DNA from 4 places in the Candidatus Sodalis pierantonii str. SOPE genome. Region 1 is predicted to be linked to each of the others. Evidence: predicted binding sites of a transcription regulator. Region 1 holds the regulator's gene; each other region holds the start of a gene.

The links. Region 1 encodes CRP, which controls carbon source genes, mostly activating them, when cyclic AMP is high. Its sites were predicted from a motif close to ATGTGANNNNNNTCACAT; they were not measured.
Region 2: SOPEG_RS24880 (PTS sugar transporter subunit IIB) is a predicted target of CRP. The motif match lies at 1,830-1,847, and genes of this name have one in related genera.
Region 3: garD (galactarate dehydratase) is a predicted target of CRP. The motif match lies at 1,975-1,992, and genes of this name have one in related genera.
Region 4: aaeR (HTH-type transcriptional activator AaeR) is a predicted target of CRP. The motif match lies at 2,355-2,372, and genes of this name have one in related genera.

Annotation. Positions count from the first base shown of each region.
Region 1 is NZ_CP006568.1:225,738-230,103, forward strand. Features, by position in the region: gene SOPEG_RS25835 (ATP-binding cassette domain-containing protein) at 1-42, shown strand, start outside; partial or broken gene SOPEG_RS30340 (ATP-binding cassette domain-containing protein) at 1-731, shown strand, start outside; gene SOPEG_RS29045 (phosphoribulokinase) at 705-1,589, shown strand; partial or broken gene SOPEG_RS01300 (OsmC family protein) at 1,696-2,095, opposite strand; gene crp (cAMP-activated global transcriptional regulator CRP) at 2,413-3,045, shown strand; partial or broken gene SOPEG_RS01310 (YccS/YhfK family putative transporter) at 3,098-4,366, shown strand, end outside.
Region 2 is NZ_CP006568.1:2,633,400-2,637,765, forward strand. Features, by position in the region: gene SOPEG_RS13365 (hypothetical protein) at 1-1,500, shown strand, start outside; gene SOPEG_RS24880 (PTS sugar transporter subunit IIB) at 2,050-2,301, shown strand; gene SOPEG_RS30920 (DUF488 family protein, N3 subclade) at 2,459-2,734, opposite strand; gene SOPEG_RS13375 (SAM-dependent methyltransferase) at 2,626-3,285, opposite strand; gene SOPEG_RS13380 (cupin domain-containing protein) at 3,282-3,626, opposite strand; gene SOPEG_RS13385 (Crp/Fnr family transcriptional regulator) at 3,849-4,366, shown strand, end outside.
Region 3 is NZ_CP006568.1:1,021,508-1,025,873, forward strand. Features, by position in the region: gene SOPEG_RS05325 (AraC family transcriptional regulator) at 1-50, shown strand, start outside; gene garD (galactarate dehydratase) at 236-1,804, opposite strand; gene SOPEG_RS05335 (MFS transporter) at 2,275-3,606, shown strand; partial or broken gene garL (2-dehydro-3-deoxyglucarate aldolase) at 3,667-4,366, shown strand, end outside.
Region 4 is NZ_CP006568.1:4,022,615-4,026,980, reverse strand. Features, by position in the region: gene aaeB (p-hydroxybenzoic acid efflux pump subunit AaeB) at 1-906, opposite strand, end outside; gene aaeA (p-hydroxybenzoic acid efflux pump subunit AaeA) at 921-1,847, opposite strand; gene aaeX (p-hydroxybenzoic acid efflux pump operon protein AaeX) at 1,855-2,058, opposite strand; gene aaeR (HTH-type transcriptional activator AaeR) at 2,390-3,304, shown strand; partial or broken gene tldD (metalloprotease TldD) at 3,464-4,366, opposite strand, start outside.

The DNA of each region.
Region 1 (4,366 bases):
ATTTGGATTTGGATGCGGTCATCTGGCTGGAAAAGTGGCTAAGAAATTACCCGGGTACGCTTATTTTGATTTCCCACGATCGCGATTTTCTCGATCCTATCATCAATCGGGTGCTACATATCGAACAACAGACCCTAAATGAATATACCGGCAACTACTCGTCGTTCGAGCAGCAGCACGCCACCAAACTGGCGCAGCAGCAGTCGCTCTACCAGCATCAGCAGGAAAAAGTGGCGCATTTGCAGCACTACATCGATCGCTTCCGCGCCAAGGCAACCAAAGCCAAGCAGGCGCAAAGCCGCATCAAAATGCTGGAAAGAATGGAGCTTATCGCCCCAGCGCATGTGGATAACCCCTTTCAATTCAGTTTCCGCGCGCCGGAAAATTTGCCCAATCCGCTGCTCACCCTGGAAAAAGTCAGCGCCGGCTATGGCGATAACCTGATTTTACGCTCCATCAAGTTCAACTTGGTACCCGGTTCACGCATCGGTCTGCTGGGACGCAACGGCGCCGGTAAATCGACGCTTATCAAGCTCCTGGCCGGAACCCTGCCGCCACAGTCGGGGACGGTGTCGCTGGCGAAAGGCATCAAGCTTGGCTACTTCGCCCAGCACCAGTTGGAGTTTTTGCGCGCCGATAAAACGCCGCTGCAACACCTGAGCCGGCTGGCGCCAAAGGAGTCTGAGCAATCGCTGCGCGATTTCCTGGGCGGCTTCGGCTTTCAGGGCGACAAAGTCACCGACCAGACGGCGCGTTTTTCCGGCGCCGGGACCACGACCACCAGCCTGGCTTTTCGCAAAATCTTTCAACAGTTGAACATTCGCGCCGCGGAGTTGGAAGGCGATAGCTTTCACCACTTCACCCGGCCGGAAATGGATTTGGCCATTCGTAAAGCGCTCGATTTAGGTCGGCACGTGAGTTATTTCGGCCCGGATGCGAATAACTTCGATCTTCTGGAAAGAACGTTTTATCACTATGGGGAAAGCGGACGCGGGCAGGCGCGCAAATATTTGCATACCTACGACGAAGCGGTTCCTTATAATCAGGTCCCCGGCACCTTTACCCCCTGGCAGCCCCTGCCGGAACCTACCGACGTCCTATTCTACGAGGGGCTGCACGGCGGCGTTGTGACCGAGCATAATGACGTTGCGCGGCACGTGGATTTGCTGGTGGGGGTGGTGCCGATAGTCAATCTGGAGTGGATCCAGAAATTGATGCGCGATACCAACGAACGGGGCCACTCCCGCGAAGCGGTCATGGATTCCGTGGTGCGATCCATGGAAGATTATATCAATTTTATCACGCCGCAATTTTTCCGTACCCATATCAACTTTCAGCGGGTGCCGACGGTGGACACCTCCAATCAGTTCGCCGCCAAAGCGATCCCGTCGCTGGACGAAAGCTTTGTGGTTATTCACTTTCGCGGCCTGGACGCCATGGATTTTCCCTATTTACTGGCGATGCTGCAGGGATCTTTCATTTCCAATATCAATACGCTGGTGGTGCCGGGCGGCAAAATGGGTTTGGCGATGGAACTGATCATGGCGCCGCTAGTCAAGCAATTGCTGGAAGGGAAACAGATTCGCTAAGCGGCTTCACGCAGGCGCCGCGCGCGGGAACGACGCGCGGCGCCAATCGGGTGAGGCATTATGCGGCTTAGCGCCGCGCCCCGGCAGTCAAGCGCGCCCCGCGCGATCAGTCGAGGCGACGTACCTCAAAGCTGTGGGTGATACTGGCGGCTTTACCCAGCATCAGCGAGACCGAACAATACTTTTCCGCCGACAGCGCGCTCGACGATCTTATCCGTCAAATCGCGGCCGGTGACGATAAAATGCAGATTGATTTGGATAAACAGACGCGGCGCTTCCTCGCGGCGCGTCGAGGTTAACTTGACCTCACAGTCGCGCACATCGGCGCGGCCCTTTTGCAGAATCGAAACCACGTCAATAGCGCTACAGCCGCCGGCGGACATAAGCAGCATTTCCATTGGGCTTGGGGCCTTTTCGCCGCTGTTGCCATCTATGATAATCTGGTGGCCCGAGGCGGATTCGCCGATAAAAGACAGCCCTTCTACCCACTTTACTCGCGCTTGCATATCGTTAACTCCTGATAATATTCTTTGTGAAAGACTACCTTTTTGCCGCCAAACTGGCAATGTAACCGCAGATGCATCATGCTGAAGCGAGACAACACAAGACAGTTTCTTAAAGCTATGCTAAAAAACAAGGCAGGATCGAACTCACCGACAGTGAAAGAGCAAGAGAGCGATCGAAACGTCACCAACATTGGACCCTGATAAATTCCCTTGCGAGGTTCCGTTTATGAACGGAACGACATCATAATAACACCTTACCTTACAGGGAATACACCGTTCCTAAACAGGGCGGCGATGACAAAAGAGGATAACAGCGAATGGTTCTCGGCAAACCGCAAACAGACCCGACTCTCGAATGGTTCCTGTCTCATTGCCATATTCATAAGTATCCATCGAAGAGTACGTTGATTCACCAGGGTGAAAAGGCAGAAACGCTCTACTATATCGTCAAAGGCTCCGTCGCAGTGCTTATCAAGGACGAAGAAGGCAAGGAGATGATCCTCTCCTACCTGAATCAGGGCGATTTTATCGGCGAACTGGGGTTGTTTGAAGAGGGGCAGGAGCGCAGCGCATGGGTGCGGGCGAAAACGGCCTGCGAAGTGGCTGAGATATCCTACAAGAAATTTCGCCAGTTGATTCAGGTCAATCCCGACATTCTGATGCGTCTGTCTTCACAAATGGCCAGCCGCCTGCAGGTGACCTCAGAGAAAGTCGGCAACCTGGCTTTCCTGGATGTGACTGGGCGTATCGCGCAAACGTTATTGAATTTAGCCAAGCAGCCGGACGCCATGACTCACCCGGACGGTATGCAAATAAAAATCACCCGGCAGGAAATCGGCCAAATAGTCGGCTGTTCACGGGAAACGGTCGGCCGTATTTTGAAAATGCTTGAGGATCAAAATCTCATCTCTGCCCACGGTAAAACCATTGTCGTTTACGGAACCCGCTAATCCCCTTTCACCACGGGCATGGTCAGGACGGCCATGCCTTTTTAGCTGACTTATGTGGCGCAGACTCATCTACCACCCTGAAGTGAATTATGCCCTGCGGCAGACCATTGTGCTTTGCCTGCCGGTCGCCATCGGACTGATGTTCGGCAGCCTGCAGCAAGGTCTGCTGTTCTCGCTGGTGCCCGCCTGTTGCAACATCGCCGGGCTTGATCAGCTCCATAAGCGTTTCTTTAAGCGGCTGGTGGTCGGCGGCTCGCTGTTCGCCCTGAGCAGTATTTTCATCCAGCTGCTGTTGGCGCACGGCGTGCCGCTGCCGTTTGTCATACTGGGGTTGGCGCTGCTGTTCGGCGTCAGCGGCGAAATAAGCCCGCTACACGGCCGCTTGCTGCCGGCATCGCTGATTGCCGCGGTATTTACCCTGGGGCTGACCGGCAATGTGCCGCTTTGGCTGCCGCCGCTGCTCTATCTGGCAGGGACCGCCTGGTATGGGCTGTTTAACGCGCTGTGGTTCCGGCTATGGCAAGAGCAGCCGATGCGCGAGGCGCTCAGTCTGCTCTACCGCGAACTGGCGGATTATATCGAAGCGAAGTACAGTTTGCTGACTCAGCATACCGATCCGAACAGTGCGCTACCGCCGCTGTTCGCCCGCCAGCAGAAGGTCATCGACCAGATTGCCCAAGTGTATCAGCAGTTGCATATGCTCTCGGCCAACCATCTCAGCCAGTACAAAAGACTACTGCACGCCTTCCAGGTCGCGTTGGATCTGCAAGAGCATATCACGGTGAGTCTGCATCAGCCGGATGAAGTGCAAAAGCTGGTGCAGCAAAGCCACGCCGAGGCGGTGTTGCGCTACAACGCGCGTATCGTCGCCCCCGGCTGCGCGTCCTGGCGGACGATATTCTCTATCATCGCCAACCTGACCGGTTTGCCGCGGATGCCGGCTTGTCGGCGCTGGAAAAAATTGCCCGCCACCATCCGGATAACCCGGTAGGCCAGTTCTGCTATTTCCATTTCAGCCGCATCTATCGCCTGTTGCGTTCCCAGCGCCCCCTCTATCGTCGCGATGTGATGGCGGATAACCAGCAGCGGTTGCCGTTCTGGCCGGCGCTTGCGCAGTTATTGCTCCTTGAAATCGATGGCGCTGCGTAACGCCGCCCGCCTGGGCCTCATGCTGGCGGTCGGCAGCAGTTTGGGCCTGGTGTTCAATCTGCCGAAACCTTACTGGATCCTGATGACCATCATGTTTGTCAGTCAGAATGGTTACAACACGACCCGGGTGCGTATACAACATCGGGCGCTGGGTACCCTGGCTGGTCTGGTG
Region 2 (4,366 bases), 2.1 Mb from region 1:
TCACTGGTGGCAATGCTGGTTTACAAGCGCCTCCTGCCGGCGCTGGAATATCTTCAAAGCAACGGTAAGCAAGGTAGGCCCAGCCTGCCCATACCGGCGTTGGAGCATCTTATCACCGTGCTCATCCAGGGCGCAGGCCCCTGGCCGTCAAGCGCCAACACCACGTCGGCGCCGGACCACGCGGCCGCCGCCGAGCAACTGAATGCCGGTCCTGGCGCAGCGAAGACGGCCGATCCGACCCCTACGCCTCAGGACTATACGCTCGCGGGATTGACGCTGGCCGGTCTGGCGGCGGTGGCGACGATTTATGGCTATAAAGCCACCGTCGGCGGGCCTACCCCCTCCGTTGCCATACTCGGCGGCAGCGCCAGCGGTGTGACATTCGGCGCTATTACGGCCGTTTGTACCCACGATATGGGCGTTGCCGGTATTGCCGCCTTTAACTCCGGTCTCATGTCGGGGATGGCCATGGGCGGCATACTGGAAAACCCGGTAGGCGAAAACAGGCACAGGAAAAGATCGTCTCACGGGGATCGTCGTGGCGGCACGCTGAGCGCACGCACGCTGTTCCGGGTCGAGGCGTCGGCTGACGGCGTCAACCGTTGCCCCATCCTGGCGCAACAAGCCCAGGATATGATAGCGGGTCGCCACCCCTTCTACTATGCCCAGCAATGGCTGGAGCCCGCCGTCGATAAGGTGCTGTACTTTGGTCATCAAGAAAAGATCGACGATCCCCACTATGATTATATGAATGAAGCCGTCGAGCTCGCGCATCATTATCTGCGCCAGATCACCGTTATGATTGAAGCCTTGACAGAAAAATTCATTACCCGCCGCCCGCTTTTCATACAGCGCGTCAGAGAATATTTGCAATGTACGCTCGACAATTGTGAAAATGAGATCCTTGCCCACGCCGAGCAGCAATTAATTGATTATTGTCAGCGCGCCCGTCAGTTTCTCAATGAGGCCAAGGCGGTCAATTTTACCAATATTGTCATTATTGCCACCCGCCATAGCAGTCTCGGGGAGGCTTGCTTATTAAGGCACACGCGAAGCAACATTAAGCAACTGCCCCTTGTTTATGGCGCGCAGCAATACAGCTTGCAGGGCCTGGTGTTTATCGCCGACGCGCTATTGTGTCATCCTGACAGGTGGCGAGGTCCGTCCGCAACGATGTCGCTAACCCGCATTGACGAAGATGTGCTGCGCGCGACGCTACAAATTAGCTCGGTGTTAAACGATTATATTCCGCTCACGCAAGACAGCTTAACCCCGTTACCGAACCAAAAGACCGTTAATACCGTCATGGCGCATAGTCTAAACACATTGGATAAAAGAAGTGGGCTGTATCAGTTTCTCGGTGACTATGCCGCCGTCAATAATGTGCGCTTACCGTCAAACCTGACCACCGCCTTGACGCAGTATAAGACCTTAAAGGCCAACGTCATTATGAAAAACATGGATCACGTTGCCATGATACTGAAAACGTTATATCTATAGGAGAGTCAGACCCCTCCATAGCCCTAGAGAAACGAGCAGAGATCTTCAACCCCGCTCCCCGCCCAACGTGGTGAATGCCCCTGTTCCGTCCACGCGTCGGTGAATCGAGCTGATGTGACAGGGGGCCGGTCTTGCCTCACCTCATCAGAATAACCGCATCCGCGGCTGCGGCCTCCGTCGGCTGGCCTGTCCCTACGCCATGCCGCGGCGATGGCGACTCGTCGCACAACGTTATCGGCTCATTTTTCTACGGACATGGCGCCCCCTCAGCGGCAATCAAGGGAAGGTAAAACCGATAGTGGTCTTCGCCGCGGGCAAAAAATGTGCGTTTGTGAGAAATATCACAAAGACAGGAGAATAACGGTGCAATAGTATTTGAACTTAAGCCTTTTCGTGTCCTTACCGCGAATTAAGCAGACAGCAGCGCTGATAATATTAACAGACATTGCCGCCAACATTAAGTCTGGCGCAGTGTTAAGGGGCGCATCATGAAAAAAATATTAATATGCTGTATTTCGGGCACAACCGCGACGATGCTGGCGAAAAAAAATAAATAAGCTCGCGCGCGATCAAAATAGGGATATTATTGCCAGCGCGACCGGTCAAGATAATTTTGCCATCGCCGCGCCGCTCTATGATGCCTTTCTCATCGGCCCGCACATCACTTATAAGTTGAATTATTTTTCATCGCTCATTCCCGACAATAAACCGATAAAAGTGATCAACGGCAGTGACTATATCACCATGAATGCCGAGAAAATCCTTAACGACTTTATCGCGGGGCAAACGCCGGTCAGTTAATCGCATCGTGCGACCGGACTCGCCTGGGTTTGACGGGCCCCCCTTCTCGGCGAAAGCACGGGGGATTGCCGGGGAGTGTCGCACGGGTCGAGCGCTGCGGCACGCGTTTGAACCGGCCGGCGCTCGTCTGCCCGCGCGCTGCCGTGTTAGGTCTTGGTTAGCCGCGGTCGTAAAAACGCCGCCAGCACCTGAGCAGGGTGATGTTGCTGATAGCGCGTGGCCAAAGCCGGTCTACCGGTACGTGATAGCCGTCAGCGGCCCACGCCGGATCATAGACTCGTCTGCAATAGAACATGCCCTCCTCCGTGACCTCGCCCGATAGCCCTATTTTATGCTGCACAGCGCGAGGGAGTGCAACCGATGGCGATGTCGCCGGAAGGGCAGGAACATGAGCCAAAAGTAGCGTCGATTGTCTTTGCCTAGCGCCCGCCATAGGATCTTCAGCGCGCGCCACTCCGACAGCGTCATCGGCTGAACGTTAACGTTGATGGCCTGGCGCATTTGCGCCAGTACCGCGTTGGCGCCGTCCTGGCGTCGTAGCATGATGTCGTGCGTCAACAGCCGACCGCCGGGTTTAAGTACCCGATAATACTCCGCCACCAACCGCGCTTTGGCCTTATGGGCGTACATGGTCAGCATCGCCTCGTTTATCACCACATAAAAATGACCGTCCGGATAAGGCAGATGCAGCGCATCCGCCTCCACGACCGTCACCCGCGCCGCCAAGCCACACGCCGCCACGTCACGGCGCGCTTGCGCCAGCGCGGCGAGATCTTTGTCCACCGCGGTGACGCGGCAGCCATACCGCGCCGCTACCGCGATGGCGGTCGTTCCCCGATTGCAGGCCACCTCCAGCACCAGACTGTCGGCGCTTAACGCGGCGTGGCTCAGCAGCCATTCGGTCGCCCGCCGGCCCCCCGGGCGCAACCGCGGTTTGCCTAAACGGGCCAGGAATTTATGGCCAGCCTCATGGTGCTTGATCATCCTTGCACCGCCGGCTCACGCAGCATTATCAGCAGCATGCGCGAGGCCTCCAGGGCCTGTAGCGCATGGGGCACATTCGCCGGCAGACGCACCAACATCTCCGGCTGCGCTTCCAGCGGTTCGCCGCCGACGGTGAAACCGATCCGTCCCGCCACGACCAGCGCCAAAGCGTCAAATGGCGCCGAATGCTCGCTCAGCGCTTGCCCGCGGTCGAAAGCAAACAGCGTCACGTTGCCGCCCTGGGTCTTTGCCAGCACGCGGCTGGCGATCCCCTGTTCGGTGGGGGTGATAAGGTCGTGAAGGAGTAAGGCAGTGGCTGCCTGGAGCGAGGATGTGCCCATACAAATGCTCTCCATCAATCAATAATGCGCCTTGCGGGTGCGGCGCGGAATAAAGACCTGTTCATCTCGTCAGCTGTAGATCACAATGATTCTCATTTCCTGACAACCGCACCTTAGCCCCTTACAGGACACAGACCAATGACAAATGTCAATACGGCGATCCTCGACAGCCTTCGTCGGCAACGCTAGCTGGGCCAGCTGGACGCGGCCGCGCAGCGCCACCTGGCGTCACGCTGCCAGCAGCTCGCGTTTACCCAGGGCGAGAAAATTTTTAATGAGGGAGACGACCAGCGCTTCAGCCTGTTGCTAGAGCAGGGCAGCCTAGAGATTTATCGCGATACTCGCCAGGGCGAGGAAAAGGTGTTCCAGATCCTCGGCCCCGGCCAGTGGGTGGCGCTGGCGGCGGTGTTCATGGATCACGGCCGTTTCCCGATGAATGCCCGCGCGCGCGCCGACGGCTGTGGGGTGCGCATCCCGCACGCGCTGCTGCACGATCTGTGTTTACGCTACCCTGCGCTTACGCTCGGTTTTCTGCACCATTTCTGCAATCAACTTTATGCAACGCTCAATCACGTGGACTGGCTCACTTCCAGTTCAGCGGCAGAGCGCCTGACGGCATGGCTGGTGGATTTCAGCCATAACGGCGAGCAGTTGGCACTACACCTGCCGCTCAGCCGCGCCCAGCTTGCCGCCCGGTTGGGGATGCGCAGTGAGACTCTGTGCCGGCTGCTGTCCCAATG
Region 3 (4,366 bases), 800 kb from region 1:
ATGCCCACCGGTTGAGACAGGCACAGGGCAGCCAGACGGCCGCAACTTAAAAATCACTCTACGCTGCCGGTAACGGATTGCCTTACGCCTGGCATAATATCAATGATGTGAATAACGATTTTTCTGCCAGCCGTAGGCGGCTGATGCCGACGGGCAAAGCCCCGGTCAGCGGGCGCGGGGCCGTGGGATATACAGGCCGGCGTACAACGCCAGCATCGCGCTGGCGTCCTTCGCGTCAGGTTACTGGCGCCGGATTGAATACCGACAGCGCGTTATGGATCACCCATTGGTCAGACCAGGTTTTCTTCCGGCCGCTGGCAATCTCCAAGATAAAGTGGAACAGCTGCCAGCCGACGTCCTCAATGGTGGCCTCGCCGGTGGCGATAGTACCGGCATTAATGTCCATCAAATCATACCAGCGGTCCGCCAGCGCCGTGCGGGTCGCCATTTCAATCACCGGCACCGCCGCCAGGCCGTAAGGCGTCCCGCGTCCGGTGGTGAATACTTGCACCGTAACCCCGGACGCCAGCTGCTGGGTGCCGCAAATAAAATCGCTCGCCGGCGTGGCGGCATAAATCAGGCCGCGTCGGGTGGGGCGCTGACCGGGAGAGAGTACTTCGACGATGGCGCTGGTGCCGGATTTGGCGATTGAGCCGAGCGTCTTTTCCACCACGTTGGCCAATCCGCCCTTTTTGTTGCCGGGAGAGGGGTTGGCGCTGCGGTCGGTCTGGCCCAGGCTGAGATAATTGTCGTACCAGGCCATCTCCTCCAGCAGGCGGCGGCCCACGGCTTCATCGGCGGCGCGGGGGGTCAGTAGATGGATAGCGTCGCGCACCTCGATAACTTCGGAAAACATTACCGTAGCGCCGCAGCGCACGAGCAAATCCGAGGCGAACCCCACCGCCGGATTGGCGGTCACGCCGGAAAACGCGTCGCTGCCGCCGCACTGCATGCCCACCACCAGCTCCGACGTCGGGCACGTTTCGCGCTGGCGGCCGTTAAGATGCTGAAGATGACGCTCCGCCACCGCCAGAATATCCGCCACCATCGATTGAAAACCAACGTGCTTTTCATCTTGCAAACGCACAATGCTTGCCGCTTCCATCGCAATCGGCTGTACGTCTTCGGTATCGGCCAGCAGGCGCTCCGGCTGGAGTTTTTCGCAGCCCAACCCAACGACCATCACCTCGCCGCCGAAGTTGGGATTAAGGGCGATATTATGAATCGTGCGAATGGGTACCACCGCGGCCGGCGCATTGATCGCCACGCCGCAGCCGTACAGATGATTCAGGCCCACCACGCCGTCAACGTTCGGGTATTTCGGCAGTAAATCGCGTTCGATAAGCTTCACCACGAACTCCACCACGCCGGCAACGCAATGAACGCTGGTGGTGATGCCGAGCAGGTTCTTGGTGCCGACGCTGCCGTCGGGGTTGCGATAGCCCTCGAAGGTGTAGCCTTCCAACGGAGGCAGCGGCGGCGGCACCTTGGTCGCCAGCGGCAGGGTTTCCAGCGCCGGCGCCACCGGCAGCTCTACCAACGATTCATCAATCCCACTGCCACGCGCGATGGCGCGCAGCGCATAGCCAATGATTTCGCCGTAGCGAATAATGGCGCCGCCTTTGGCGATATCGTTCAGCGCGACTTTATGTCCCTGGGGAATATGCTCAATTAATTCCAGTCCGTCCGGAAAACGGCTGCCGGCCGACAAGTCATGATCATTGACGATAATGGCCACATTATCGGTATCGTGCACTTTTATATAGAAGGCTTGCTCAGCGCTTCGCGTATGAATAACAGACATAAAGGTCTCCGTAACAACAGCTAGGGTGGGTTGACCTGAAAGTGAGGACGATAAGCGATAACAACACGGTTTATGCCGTTATTATAATCTCAATGCCGACGGCTGGCATTGTGCAAATGACCTGTTTTATACTCATGAAACGGCAATTTATCAGGCGGATGATGAACGGGATGTGACTAGGGTCACTAAGGCGCGGCGGGACTGGCCTCGCGCTAAGATAACGTGACGCGCATCGACTCGCGCTGGATATCGGCACGAAAATACCACGTTATTCAGGGTTATTGTTGTGCAAACGCATAATATTATTTCCAGCGGTGATTTTTATACTAAACGGGCCTTATTAAGTGAAGGCACTAGCAATACGGTGAAAAAAATAGCCTCTTACGAGAATAGTAAACCCTGGATAGCGCACGCATACCCTTTTGCCTTTTATTTTCGCGCGTCGTTATCGCCTGATTAGGGCCTGACCTATGAGTATTGCACCTCTGACCGCTAATAAAACCAAGACCCATATACGTTACTGGATTTTGTTCATCATCTTTATGGTCACCGCCATCAACTATGCCGACCGGGCCACCCTGTCGATTGCGGGAACCGATATTGCGAAAGAACTCGGCCTGGATGCCGGCCAAATGGGGCAGATTTTCTCGGCCTTCGGCTGGGCGTATTTGATTATGCAAATTCCTGGCGGCTGGTTACTAGACCGATACGGATCGAAAAAGGTCTACAGCTACAGTCTGTTTTTCTGGTCGCTGTTTACCTTTTTACAAGGGTTCGTCGGTTTCTTCCCTATCGCCTATGCCGCCATGACGCTGTTTTTCCTGCGCTTTATGCTAGGATTTTCGGAGGCGCTGTCATTTCCGGCTAACGCCCGTATCGTCGCCGCCTGGTTCTCGACCCGCGAGCGCGGTACCGCCTCGGCCATCTTCAATTCGGCGCAATACTTCTCGCTGGCGATTTTCTCGCCGCTGCTGGGCTGGTTGACCTATACCTGGGGCTGGGAACATGTCTTTACCGTGATGGGGGCCGTGGGCTTCGTCCTGACGGTGATATGGATTAAATTTATCCATAACCCGAATAAGCATCCCCAGGTGTCGGCGCAAGAGCTGGAATATATGTCCGCCGGCGGCGCGGTAGTGGATATGGACTCGCCCGCGGCCGGTAAAAAAGAGGGGCCGCACTGGAGCGATGTGCGCCAGATGTTGACCAGCCGCATGATGCTCGGCGTGTTTTTCGGCCAGTATTTTATCAATAGTATCACCTGGTTCTTCCTCACCTGGTTTCCCATTTACCTGGTACAGGACAAGGGGATGTCGATACTGAAAGTCGGCCTGGTGGCGTCGATTCCGGCGCAGTGCGGTTTCGCCGGCGGCGTGTTGGGCGGCATTGTGTCGGATAATTTGCTGCGGCGCGGGTTTTCGCTGACCGTGGCGCGTAAAATTCCCATCGTGCTGGGCATGCTGCTGGCGACCAGCATTATCTTGTGCAACTACACCGACAATACCGTTGTCGTGGTAGCGTTAATGGCGCTGGCGTTCTTCGGTAAAGGCTTCGGCGCGCTCGGCTGGCCGGTGGTGGCGGATACCGCGCCGAAAGAGATGATCGGGCTGTGCGGCGGGCTGTTTAACGTGTTCGGTAACGTTGCCTCCATCGTCACGCCGCTGGTCATCGGCTATATGGTCAAAGAGTTGCACTCCTTCAATATGGCGCTGGTGTTTGTCGGCTGCTCCGCCCTGGCGGCCATGTTCTCCTATCTGGTGGTGGTAGGCGAAATCAAACGTCTGGTGCTGAAAAAATCCTGACGAGGCGGCCGGCGACCGGCCGGCCGCGCCGCACTTTAATCCAAATGTAAGAGGATCATTATGAACAATCCATTACTGCCGAACCGTTTTCGTCAGCGTTTACTGCAAGGGGATACTCTGAATCGGCTGCTGGTGTGCGCTGGCCAATCCGGTGTCCACCGAAGTGCTGGGGCTGGCGGGATTCGACTGGCTGGTATTGGACGACGAACACGCGCCCAATGATATCACGACCTTCGTTCCGCAGCTGATGGCGCTCAAAGGCAGCCCCAGCGCGCCGGTGGTGCGCCCGCCCACCAACGAACCGGTGATAATCAAGCGTCTGCTGGATATTGGTTTCTATAATTTTCTCATTCCTTTCGTCGAAACCGAGGAGCAAGCGCTGCGGGCCGTGTCGTCCACTCGCTATCCGCCCGCGGGCATCCGCGGCGTCTCGGTGTCCCACCGCTGCAACAATTACGGCACCGTGCCGGAGTATTTTTCGCTAATCAACGACAACATTACCGTGTTGACGCAAATCGAGAGCCAGGACGGGATGGACAATATCGATGCCATCGCCGCGGTGGATGGCGTGGACGGTATTTTTGTCGGCCCGGGGGATTTGTCGGCGGCGCTGGGCTACCTCGGGGCGCCTAATCATCCCGAAGTGCAGCGGGTGATCCAGCATATTTTCGCCCGTGCGCGGGCGCAGGGCAAACCGAGCGGCATTCTGGCGCCGGCCGATGCCCGGCGCTATCTGAAATGGGGCGCGCGCTTTGTCGCC
Region 4 (4,366 bases), 720 kb from region 1:
CGGCGTATCTCGGCTTGGCGTGGTGGCGATCACCTGGCGCATCAGCTTCATCCGGCGATGAATCGCGCTCACCGTGTCGGCCGGCTCGCTCAGCAGCAGTAGCAAATGGGATTTAAGGTAATCAGGGTGATTTTGTAAGATCAAAAAGGTTTCACACGCCTGGGTAATCAGCGTGAGCGACAGGGTATTTATCGCCACCAGCCGCTGATTGCTGCGCTGCCAGTGGGCCGACTCCATCATGAGATTGCTGCGCATTCCCGACAGCGCGTTGGTGGCTTTCACCAGCTCGCTCCAGGCGCTATCCACCCCTTCTTTCGGCGCATTATTCACGCACAGTTGCAGTAGCCGATAGTGATCGATCAAAAGCTTATCCAGCGCGCGATCGATATCGCGCTTGATAGAGCGCGGCGAAAAAAGGATATCGGCCAGGATGGCGCAAACAATGCCGAGGACAATTTCGCTCACCCGCTCAACGGCATACTGCGGGGTCATTTGCGGGAAGCTCTGGATACCGACGATGATAATGAGCGCGGTGTACCCCGCCAGACCGAAGGCGTAAGAGTTTTCCACCTTTACCAGCGAGGAAATCCACATGCACAGGCCGGCCCAGAGGCAGCTCAACATCAGCATCACCACCGGCGCGCGGATCGTCAGGATAATGATAACCAGCGCGCCCAAACAGCCGATAAAGGTACCGATGATCCTCAGCATGCCGCGGTGACGGATCGCGCCCGTGAACGGCTCGCCGCCGGCGGCAAACGCCGGGGCGACGACGACGATGGCGGCGGTCAATACCGACCAGCGCGGCGTTTGCAGCTGAAAATGAAAGCCGAGGACTAACGCCAGCAAAATCGCAAACGTCAGCTTAAAGGCGAAGCGCCAGCGGAAAAACAGAGGTTGCAGCATCAACGGGCCACCGGTTAACCGAACTCACTCAGGCGATGGATAAGTTGCATCAGGGGTGAGACCCGCCCGGGGTGGCCGTCGCGCCGGCCGGTAATCACCACCGTGGCCGTGGTCCCTGCCGGATAGAGATCCCCTTGCTGCTTATCAAGCACGATTTTTACCGGAACACGCTGCGCCAAGCGGACCCATTCCAGATTGGAGTCGACGCTGGCAAGCCCTTTACTGTCCACCGCGCTGCTGCTGTTATTCACACCGGCGGCGATACTGTCGACGGTGCCGGTGAGAATTCGGTTACTGCCAAGGGGAGTGATCTCCACCCGATACCCCGGCCGCACCCCTTCCAGCTTGGTTTCTTCCAGATACGCCAGCAGATAGAAGGTATCTTTCTTCACCAGGGCCACCGCAACCGAGCCGCGGGTGATGAACTCACCGGCGTGAACGTTCAAATTGGTCACCCAACTGTCCGCCGGCGCCCGTACTTCGGTGCGCGCCAAGTCCAATTTGGCCAAATTCCTCACCGCGATGGCTTTGGCCAACTGATGGCTGGCGGTCGAAAAATCGTTACTGGCCTGATCGATCTGTTCTTGGGACATGGCGTTGGTCCCCAGACTACGCCGACGCGACGCCTCGCGCTGTTTCTCCGCCGCCAGCGCCTGGTAATAGCTTACGTCCGCCTCCGCCAGCGCTTCTTGAAAACGCGGTTTGTCGATGATGAGTAACAGATCGCCTTTCTTTACCTGCTGATTATCGCGAATAGGCACATCGGTGAGCAAGCCCCCGACGTCCGGCGCAATGGCCACCACATCGGCGGTGAACTTGGCGTCGCGGGTCCAGGGCGACTCGGTATAAAACGACCTGGCGCGGAAAATAGCGATGGCGGCTATCAGCACCAGCAGCAGGGTGATAGCGACGCGGACGATTTTAGTGGCAAAGGTTTTCACGACGACCTCAAACGAACAAACAAGAAATCAGGTAAAAAACGCAACAATATAGTGCGGTATTGAATAAGGCCGAATGCCAGACAAAATCATAGATTCCGCTGGGCAGCAATAGCCTGCGCAGCGCGAAAAACAGCGCCAGCGAGAGGATCAGCTCGAAAAATACAGGTGGAAAGGACAGGCCAAAGATCACCATGACCGAAAGCAAACTCATACTTTTTCCTTTAACTGTAACCGATGTCGATTCCTGTGCCGCCTTTCGCCACTTTGACAGGGATGTCGCGACAAAAGGCCGTCCCCCCGGTCGCGCTCAGGATGAGTATAGAACCCCGCGGGGGGAATGATCACGTTTTCCGGGAAAGGGGGCGTTAGCCGATTGTGTACAGCCCGTTCAAATTGTTACTATTTATAAAATAGCTAATAAAATGGTAAACTATTTCAGGTTAGCGAACGCGATAAGGCGAATCGACATTGCTATATTACCCTGTATAATCCGTCGGTTTCAACATAACGTGATCTAAATCACTTTTAAGCCTGGGTGAATAATGGAAAGACTAAAACGCATGTTGATATTCGCCTGGGTGGTGGAGGCCAACTCGTTTACCAGCGCCGCGCGCCGGCTGCAAATGTGCGTCTCTTCCGTCAGTCAGACCGTGGCGAAATTGGAAAATGACTTGCAGGTAAAGCTACTTAACCGCAGCACCCGCAGTATCGACCTGACCGAAGCCGGCAAAATTTACTACCAGGGCTGCCGGCGTATGCTGCAGGAATTCAATGAGGTGCATGAGCAATTATTCGCTTTTAATAATACACCCATCGGCACCCTGCGCATCGGCAGCTCCTCGACGCTGGCGCAAAATGTTCTGGCGCCGATTACCGCCGAGATGCTAAAGGAGTATCCCGGCCTGTCGGTCAACCTGGTGACCGGTATTCCGGCGCCGGATCTTATCGCCGACGGGCTAGATCTGGTGGTGCGGGTGGGCGCGCTACAGGATTCCGGTCTGTTTTCGCGCCGGCTGGGTTCGATGCCGATGGTGGTGTGCGCCGCTAAAAGCTATCTGGCGCAGCGGGGTACGCTGGAAAAACCCGGCGACATGGCCAATTTCTCTTGGCTGGAATATGACGTGCGCCCGGACAGCGAGTTTGAACTCATTGCGCCGGAAGGCATTACGCTGCATTTGTCGCCGGCCGGTCGCTTTACCACCAACGATTCGCAAACGCTGATCCGCTGGCTGACCGCCGGCGCTGGCATCGCTTATGTGCCGATTATGTGGGTCCTGGATGAGATCAAACGCGGCAATGTGGAAATTTTATGCCGCTATCACTCCGATCCGCGGCCGGTGTATACGGCGCGTGATAAGTTGCCGCTGAAGATACAGGTCTGCATTAACCACCTCACCGACTACTTTAGTAAGGTGGCGGATATGTATCAGACTTTTCGTCAGGACAGCGTCGGTTAAGCCGGGGTGGGCTATTGTCCGCCGTGTGAACGGCGGCGCCGGCGCAATGATGCTTAAGGCGATATGCCTGAGGCTATCGTGGGCCCACCGCGTTCGGGCAGTGAGGCCCAAGACGCCCAGGAGGTAGCGGCGCCATCCCGCGCCGACGTCAGCCGCGGCTTAGGCGGTACCGCCCACGGTGATTTTGTCCAACTTCAGCGTCGGCTGGCCCACGCCCACCGGTAAGCTTTGGCCTTCTTTGCCGCAAACGCCAACCCCTTTATCCAACGCCAATTCATTGCCGACCATCGAGATTTGCTGCATTGCCTCGATACCGGAGCCGATGAGCGTTGCGCCTTTCACCGGCGTGGTCACGCGACCGTTTTCAATCAAATAGACTTCCGAGGTGAAGAAAACGAACTTGCCGGAGGTGATATCCACCTGCCCGCCGCCAAAGTTGGGCGCGTAAATGCCGCGCTCCACGCTGGCGATAATCTCTTCCGGCGTCGATTGACCCGCTAGCATGTAGGTATTGGTCATCCGCGGCATCGGCAAATGCGCATAGGACTCGCGTCGGCCGTTGCCGGTGGGCGCCACCCCCATCAGCCGGGCGTTAAGTTTGTCCTGCATGTACCCTTTCAGCCGGCCGTTTTCTATCAGCACATTGTATTGCCCCGGCACGCCTTCATCATCAATGGCCAGCGATCCGCGCAGACCGGCGAGCGTACCATCGTCGACCACCGTGCATAGCTCGGACGCCACCCGCTTGCCCATCTGCCCGCTGAACACCGAGCTGCCGCGGCGATTAAAATCCCCCTCCAGGCCGTGTCCCACCGCTCCGTGCAGCAGCACGCCCGGCCAACCCGCGCCGAGCACTACCGGCATGGCGCCGGCAGGGGCCGCGCTCGCGTTTACCGTCCTGCTCGACCTGCACGCTGATGGACAGACGCACCAGCGGGCGCACATCCGCCGCCAGCGTACCGTCGGTAGCGGCGACCAGAATCTGCTCATACACCCCCGACAGGCTGGCCGTAACTTCCTGGACGCGCGCATCGGCGGCGCGCGCCGCTTTATCCACCCGGT